Regions from separate parts of the Pragia fontium genome, predicted to be linked through region 2. Evidence: predicted binding sites of a transcription regulator. Region 2 holds the regulator's gene; the other holds the start of a gene.
What was found. The regulator PhoB, encoded in region 2, activates phosphate uptake and scavenging genes when phosphate is short. The targets are predictions, from matches to a motif close to CTGTCATAAAACTGNCNNAT.

Region 1: the regulator PhoB is predicted to act here: its motif matches at 1,785-1,804, upstream of pstS (phosphate ABC transporter substrate-binding protein PstS).

What each region holds. Positions count from the first base shown of each region.
Region 1 covers NZ_LR134531.1:3,960,489-3,964,923, reverse strand. Annotated here, with positions in the region: gene pstC (phosphate ABC transporter permease PstC) at 1-612, opposite strand, end outside; gene pstS (phosphate ABC transporter substrate-binding protein PstS) at 672-1,712, opposite strand; gene EL341_RS17170 (hypothetical protein) at 2,031-2,861, shown strand; gene EL341_RS17165 (nicotinate phosphoribosyltransferase) at 3,168-4,435, shown strand, end outside.
Region 2 covers NZ_LR134531.1:1,886,759-1,891,193, forward strand. Annotated here, with positions in the region: gene EL341_RS08155 (AAA family ATPase) at 1-82, opposite strand, end outside; gene sbcD (exonuclease subunit SbcD) at 79-1,332, opposite strand; gene phoB (phosphate regulon transcriptional regulator PhoB) at 1,527-2,216, shown strand; gene phoR (phosphate regulon sensor histidine kinase PhoR) at 2,240-3,526, shown strand; gene EL341_RS08175 (type 1 glutamine amidotransferase family protein) at 3,663-4,238, shown strand; gene EL341_RS08180 (alpha/beta hydrolase family protein) at 4,245-4,435, opposite strand, start outside.

The DNA.
Region 1 (4,435 bases), 2.0 Mb from region 2:
GGCCGACTCTTTTAATAACACCGGCGTTTGTTCAAACACATCGCGCATAACTGCGGCGATATAGGGAATGATCATAATGGCTAAAATAACACCGGCAGCCAAAATACCGATACCAAACGCCGGACCGGAAAACAGCGTGCCAATAATGGGAATATTCGCGACTACGTTCCCCACCGGCTGCTGAAAATACTCAGCAAATAGCGGAGCGAAAATAAACAACCCCCACATACCATATACAATGCTGGGAATTGCCGCTAACAGTTCAATGGCTATCCCTAAGGGTCTTTTTAACCATGCTGGTGCCAGCTCGGTGAGAAATAGAGCAATACCAAAGCTAACCGGAACAGCAATCAATAAGGCAATAATAGAAGTGACAATGGTGCCGTAAATAGGGACCAGCGCACCAAACTCTCCGGCGGGTGCATCCCACTCTTTATTCCAGAGGAAACCGATACCAAATTTTTGAATGCTGGGCCATGAAGCAATTATCAGTGAAACAATAATGCCGCCCAATAATAAAAGGGTAATCAGCGCAGCCAGTCTAACCAGCGCGCCGAAGATAATATCACCCTGTTTTCCTGGAGCTTTCATTACCGGCTTATATTCCGCCATTGAGTCTCTCTTTAAAACTTTAGCCCTCTCTCCATCAACGAGAGAGGGCAAGAAGATAATTAACGAAGCGCTTTACCGCTGCTATCTTTCACTTGGGTTTTCCATGCGGCACGGACTTGTTCAACCACAGAGTCAGGCAGTACGGCATAATCCAGCTCTTTGGCCAGTGCGCCGCCCTTGGCATAACCCCAATCGAAGAACTTCAGCACTTCTGCGCCGCGTTTCGCATCTTTCTGATCTTTATGTACCAGTATAAAAGTGGTTGATGTAATCGGCCATGCACCTTTCCCTTTCTGGAAGGTCAGGTCTTGGGCAAATGATTTAGACCAGTCAACACCGGCTGCGGCTGCGCTAAATGAGCCTTGAGTTGGGCTGAGCGCTTCCCCGTCGGCAGAAATCAGTTTGGTATAAGCCAAGTTGTTCTGTTTAGCGTAAGCATACTCAACATAGCCAATGGAACCCGGTAAACGTTGAACAAAGGCAGCAATACCGTCGTTGCCTTTACCACCTAAACCTACTGGCCATTTAACCGTGGAACCTACGCCAACTTTCTCTTTCCATTCAGCATTAACTTTGGCCAAATAGCTGGTAAATACAAACGAAGTACCGGAACCATCAGCACGGCGAACCACAGCAATGTTTTGGTCTGGTAATTTAACCCCAGGGTTAAGCTTAGCAATCGCTGGGTCATTCCACTTCTTAATGGTGCCCAGATAGATATCGCCCAGAGTTTTACCATCTAACGTTAGCTGGCCGGATTTAATCCCTTCAAGGTTAACCGCCAACACTACGCCGCCAATGACGGTTGGAAACTGGAACAGATTATCTTCAGCCAGACGTTTATCATCCAGAGGCGCATCTGATGCACCGAAATCGACGGTATTGGCATTAATCTGTTTAACCCCACCGGACGACCCAATTCCCTGGTAGTTGATGTTGTTGCCGGTTTCTTTTTGGTAGCTATCGGCCCACTTGGCATAAACCGGGGCGGGGAACGTTGCACCTGCACCGGTAATATTTTCCGCCGCTAGGGCTGACAGAGCACTGATAGAAACGGTGACGGCAATACCATAAGCAATTGTTGTACGTATCAATTTCATCATTCCTCCTGAAGGAATTTGTTTGGATCTGTTCGGTTAATAATCAGACTGGTGATGAGTACAAGCGAAAATATAAGACCGTTTAATGACAGTATAATGTCAGCTTTATTACAGTTTTATGACGATGAGAGATTTACTGAAATAAACGAAAAAAATGCCTTCGGGTCTTATCTGCGATTAAACAAAACATATTCACTGACAATTGAATGATATGGGTATGTTCCTCACTACAACTATAGTTGATAATGTTAAGTTGAGGCGCACAAATGGAATGGGTGCAGCAGTAGCACTACTCGGCAATAAAATTTTGAGGAAAAAATGAGTTTAATCCGCAGTAGCAGGAATAAATATAGAAAATGGATGCTGTTTTTGTGCTTATGCTGTGGGCTATTGGTTACCCATACCATCACCGCAAGTCCTTTCGCCGAATCAAGTATCCCATTACCTGCGGGAATGCAGTATCCCATCGAGTCGCAAGATACGCCTGAAAAAAAATTAAACGGTTTATTGGGAATTTCTTATCGGATTGATGGGGTAATTACTGAAACCGGAAAATATGCGCTTTTTGCTAAGCCTAATACCTATTTAGCCACCCCAGGTTTGAACTGTAGCGGTTTTGTTCTTGAAGCCTCACGCTTTCTGTTAGATAAAAATATAACCGTATCCGCCGCCAAGGTAGATCGTTTACTGAATAGCACTAAAAACTCCCCCTATAGTGAAGACTGGGACTTTGGCTGGGATCTTATCTTAAATATTGCACAAGATTCCCCCGCTACTTTTATTCTCCCCAACAGCGAACGTCGCGATAAAAACGACCCACAGGTCAACGGGTTTTCACCCCGTGGTTTCGATCTGCATTCTCAGCAAACATGGGATGAATTACCCTCCAGACTAAAACCGGATAACCTCTATCTTGTCAGCTTTAACCGTGACTCTGGCAAAGCACCGGGCATACAGCATTATCACGTCGGGCTAATTTATGTGAATGATAAAGGTGAGATCTGGCTTTACCAGACTACTGGAAAAGCCAGAAAAGTGTATCGTCGCAATCTGGCGGATAAACATCAGCGCGACCAATTTCTGCGTAGTTTTTCCAGCCGTAGTAAATTGAAGAAGTATATTTTGATTCTGGAAATTCCTCTTTCCTAATCAACCCGCCGCATCATGCCGAGTGGATATATCCAGATAGTTTATCCACCGGCAAACTCTGTATTTTCTGTTACTGCCAATAATCTTCTTGATTACCCAAAGTAAAAAACAAGCCTAATTAAAATAATTTATTTATATAATTTAATAAGTTAAACAAAAAATAACAATATAGTGGCTTCATGACACTAATTATTATTGACCACTATAGTGTCTATATGCCACTATATATTTCAACGGTATGAACTACCCTAATAACTATGCAGGACAGACCCGCATAGAACATCAATTGATTGGAGGATTTCCATCATGCATAACCTAATACTGAACACCGACTCTTATAAAACTTCACATTTCCTTCAGTATCCACAGGGAACAGAATATGTATCCAGCTACATTGAATCCCGCGGCGGTTCTTATCCGAAAACCCTGTTTTTCGGTTTACAAATTTTCATTAAACAGTATCTGACCAAACCCATCACCCTGACGGATATTAACGAAGCTGAAGAAGTGTTAGCGATGCACGGTTTGCCTTTTAACTATGAAGGCTGGATGCATATTCTGAAACAGCATAACGGTTATTTACCGCTGGAGATTGAAGCGGTGCCTGAAGGAACATTGGTACCAACCGGTAATGTTTTGGTTCAGGTAGTGAATACCGACCCTCAATGTGCCTGGTTAACCAGCTATATTGAAACTGCGTTACTGCGCGCAATCTGGTATCCGACCACCGTTGCCACGGTTTCAAAAGCCTGCCATACCATTCTGGACGCCTATCTGTCGGAAACCGCAGATAACCTGAACAGCCTACCGTTTAAGCTGCATGACTTCGGTGCGCGCGGCGCCAGTTCAGAAGAGAGCGTAGCCATTGGTAGTTTGGCTCATTTGGTTAACTTTATGGGTACCGATAGCCTGTCAGGCGTTATGGCGGCCCGCCGTTATTATCATAAAGAAATGGCCGGGTTCTCTATTCCCGCAGCCGAGCACAGTACAATTACCAGTTGGGGGCGTGAAGGTGAGGCCGCAGCCTACGCCAATATGCTAAGACGCTTTGGCGGAAAAGGTAAAACCGTTGCCGTGGTTAGCGATTCTTATGACATCTGGAATGCTATCGATAATATTTGGGGCGGTGAACTGAAATCGCAGGTCGAAAACAATGGCGGAACGCTGGTAATACGCCCCGACTCCGGTGAACCGGTAGAAATCGTGCCGGAAGCGATTGAACGTTTAATGGCTAAATTTGGCTATACCATCAACAGTAAAGGCTACAAGGTATTACCCGATTTTATCCGCCTGATTCAGGGAGATGGTGTATCCGTCACCTCCATCGAGGAGATTCTATGCGAAATGAAAAAGCGTAAGCTAAGCGCTGAAAATGTCTCTTTCGGTATGGGGGGAGAGCTACTACAGAAAGTCAATCGCGATACACAACGGTTTGCCATGAAAGCCTCCGCTATCTGTATCGATGGTGAATGGAAGGATGTCTATAAAGATCCGATTACTGACCGGGTTAAGCGTTCTAAAAAAGGGCGTTTAGCATTAATTAACCAGCGGGGCGAATTTAAAACGGTTTCACG
Region 2 (4,435 bases):
AGAACGGCGCTTGGGTAAAGTCGATTTTCCATTCATCTTTCAGCGAGTTAATGTTTTTTAGGCGCAGGCTGAGAATTCTCATAATGTATCATCCTTTGCCGTTGATTGATTTTCCTCGGCCATCTCATTTACCACCGTGCGGAAGAGCTGCTGTATTCGGCATTCTCGCTGTTGGTCGCTATCATTTTCGTCTTTATCCAAAGCCAAACGGCGTTCAAAAACGTCGTTTACCGTTAATTCTGACAGGGTTTCTTTTTCTTGACGTTGAATAGCCTGTTGAGTCAGCGCTTTACTGCGGCGTAGCAATACCACATCAACGGGTAACGTTTCGGCTAACTGCTGAATTTGTCGCTGTAAATCGTTCAGATAGAGGCGAGAGTTAACTTCAATATCCAACCAAACCGTTTTTTCTCCCTGATAATCATGAAAAGCGTTCAGGGCACTTTTGATTTCATCAATATCGCCTTTAATTAAGCGCATAGGTTGAAATTCCGGAATGGGCAGCAGGGTTATCTGCGGTTGAAGCCCCTGATTAAAATCTACCAGTACCACACTTTTTTCCTGATTGGCTTCATCAAAGCTCAGGGGGATGGGGGAGCCGGAATAACGGATATAGTCTGATTTAGCGACGATTTGCGGCCGATGAATGTGACCAAGGGCAATGTAGTCTGCCGGCGGAAATAGTTGAGCCGGAAAGGCGTCCAGCGTTCCAATATAGATCTCACGTACCGAGTCAGTGGTTGAGGCGCCAACGGTGGTGAGATGTCCGGTAACAATAATTGGCAAAGGTGTAGGATATTGGTGTTGTTTATCCTGTGCCAATTGATAAATTTGTCGGTAATGTTCAGCAATCGCCTCTAACAGCGACTGCTGTTTCTCCTGAGCGGACTGGCCAGCCTGACTGATAACAATATCCCGAGGGCGAACAAAAGGAATGGCACATACCAGTGCAGCGGGTTTTCCCTGAGCATCATGTAGCTCAATCACCTGTTGTTCAGGCTGCGGCGTAACGCCAGCGATAACTTGGGTATTGAGGTAGGTTAACAGCTGTCGGGATTCATTAAGCATGGCGACAGAGTCATGGTTTCCGCCCAGAACCACTAATTGACAGTGGGTTTGCTGCAACTCAACGATAAATTGATTGTACAGTTCACGGGCATAGCTGGGTGGCGAGGTGGTATCGAAGATATCCCCGGCAACGATAATGGCATCAACCTGATGTTGTTTAACCTGTTCTGTTAACCAGCGCAAAAATGCCGCGTGTTCTGGAGCCCGGCTTTTGGTAAAAAAATATTGGCCAAGATGCCAGTCAGACGTGTGAATAATGCGCATGAATCCTCTCTAGCAACGGTTATCAGCAAAGATTATACGCAGCGGGAAGCTTAAGAACCACTTAACATCGAGATTGATTAAGATTAAAAGATGGTTAACGTCATAAAAATGTCATATATCTGTAGCATAATGCAAATGCACTATAATTATTCAACTTGCATTGTGTTGATAAAACAACAAAGAGCAGAGCCCGCATGATAAAACGCATACTGGTGGTTGAGGATGAAGCACCAATTCGGGAAATGATTTCTCTGGTTCTTGAACAGCATGGCTACCAATCTATTGAGGCAGCCGATATTTCTATTGCTCAAACGTTATTGACTGAACCATTTCCCGATCTGGTGTTATTGGATTGGATGTTGCCCGGTGGTTCAGGTATTCAACTGATTAAGTCTATGAAGCGGGAGGCCTTGACCCGCGATATCCCCATTGTGATGTTGACTGCCCGCGGCGAAGAAGAAGACCGAGTGCTGGGGCTGGAATCTGGCGCCGATGACTATGTTACCAAACCGTTTTCGCCAAAAGAATTATTGGCGCGTATTAAAGCGGTTATGCGCCGTAGTTCTCCGATGCCGGAACATGAATCTATTTCCTTTAACGGATTAATCCTTGACCCCTCATCGCACCGAGTGATGGCAAACGATGTGCCGCTGGAGATGGGGCCTACCGAGTATAAGTTATTACACTTCTTTATGAGCCATCCTGAGCGGGTATATAGCCGTGAGCAGTTGTTAAACCAAGTATGGGGAACCAACGTTTATGTTGAGGATCGTACGGTTGATGTATTTATGCGTCGTTTACGTAAAACGTTAGAGTCCAGCGGCTATGATAAAATGCTGCAAACCGTACGCGGTTCGGGCTACCGTTTTTCAACGCGCTTTTAACCTATCAAATTAGGGACGCCTTTGTGCTAGAACGTTTGTCGTGGAAGAAAATTGTTGTTGAATTATTGCTGTTTTGTCTTCCGGCGCTGTTACTTAGCCTGTTTATCGGTCATTTGACGCTGCTGTTATTGATCTCGGTATCTTGTGCGCTGCTGTGGCATTTTTATAACTTGCTCAAACTCTCTCGTTGGCTATGGCTGGATCGCAGCATTATGCCACCGCCGGGTAGAGGTAGCTGGGAGCCGTTATTTTATGGCTTATATCAGATGCAACATCGCAATCGACAGCGGCGTCGCGAATTGACCTCATTGATTAAGCGTTTTCGCAGTGGGGCCGAATCTTTACCGGATGCGGTCGTGCTGAGCACTGAGAGCGGGCATATCTTTTGGTGTAATCGGCTGGCACAGCAAATGTTGGGATTTCGCTGGCCGGAAGATAATGGTCAACATATTCTTAATTTAATTCGCTATCCGCAGTTTGCTGATTTTATTAATCATAAAGTTTTTGATGAGCCATTAACGCTGGGGTTTAACAATGGTAGTTATATTGAATTTCGAGTCATGTCCTATGATGAAGGCAATTTACTGATTTCTGCGCGAGATGTGTCGCAAGTACGCCAGTTGGAAGAGGTGCGACGTAAGTTTTTCACCAACGTTAGCCATGAACTGAAAACGCCATTAACTGTGCTGCAGGGGTATCTGGAGATGCTTGATGATGAAACCCGAGCGGATATACGCCAGAAAGCTTTAGCCAGTATGAAAGGGCAGACTGAACGAATGAGCAGTTTGGTCAATCAGCTCTTGACCCTATCACGTATTGAAGCCGCTCCTCGTTATCAGTTCAATGAAACAATCAACGTTCCGGTATTGCTGGATACCTTATTCCGTGAAGCTGAGATATTAAGCAATCAACGCCAGCAAATTCATTTTGATATTGAGCCACAGCTACAGGTTGCCGGTAATCAAGAACAGCTTTATAGCGCGATGTCTAATCTGGTGTATAACGCCATTAATCATACTCCCGAGGGAACAGAAATCCGCGTGAGTTGGTCATTAACGCCTCGCGGTGCAAAATTTAGCGTTAGAGATAATGGTTCCGGTATTAGTCGGGAGCATATTGCTCATCTGACGGAGCGTTTCTATCGGGTCGATCCATCACGTTCCAGCCAAACCGGCGGTAGCGGTTTGGGATTGGCGATTGTTAAACACGCTTTAAATCATCATGACTCACAGCTAAATATTGAAAGCCAGCCGGGTCAGGGCAGTGAGTTTAGTTTTGTTCTGCCATTGGGGCGAGTGATAGAAAAGTAAGAGGGTATACGTGTTTTTAAGGTGTAAACCTTTTGGTCAAGGTTGACTACTGACAGAAACTGACAGTCATGTTGATTATTCTATGTATTGCCGCAGGAATGAGAATTCCGCAAACCAATACCATCAAGGACACTCAATGAAACGCATTATTACTATTCTTACTGAGAATTTTTCTGATTGGGAAATTGCCTTAACCAATTCCGTCGGCCGTGGTTATTACGGTTTTGAGACGCGTTTTGCTACGCCTGGCGGTGTGCCGGTGACCTCTTCCAGCGGGATGCTGGTTACTCCACATTTAGCGATTGAAGACATTGCCCTCGATAGTTTTGATTTGCTAATTGTCTGTGGCGGGACTATTTGGCAAACCAATAAGGCGCCAGATATCAGCGAACTGCTTCTTGCCGCCCATAAGAAAAATATTGTGGTTGCCGGCATTTGCGATGGTACCCGAGTATTGGCACAAGCAGGATTGCTTGATCATCTTCGTCATACCTCCAATTCAGCAGAAAACTTATCTCAACTCAATTATGCCGGGGCGGCCTATTACCAAAATGTCCCTTATGCCGTTGCCGATCGTTATGTTGTCACGGCACCCGGTACCGCTCCAGTCAGCTTTATGGTGGAAGTTTTTGGCGCGTTGGGCATTGAGAGGGATGAAAATTTTAATTATTACCTGTCGATGTATGCTGCCGAACATAATAAAACAGCGTAGATAGCGTTAATTTTTTGTCGCTTGGCTAAGGGTTTTCGTCAAAAAACTCGCAATTTCCATGTTGATTTGTTGATGAATTGCCAGGCGATTTACATCTGGATTATCCAGGCATAAGGCGGATATCTCTCGCGCCATTTGCGGTGAGCAGGGTGCGAGAAAAGTGAAATGGCCAGCGTTTGGAATAATGTTTAATTGAT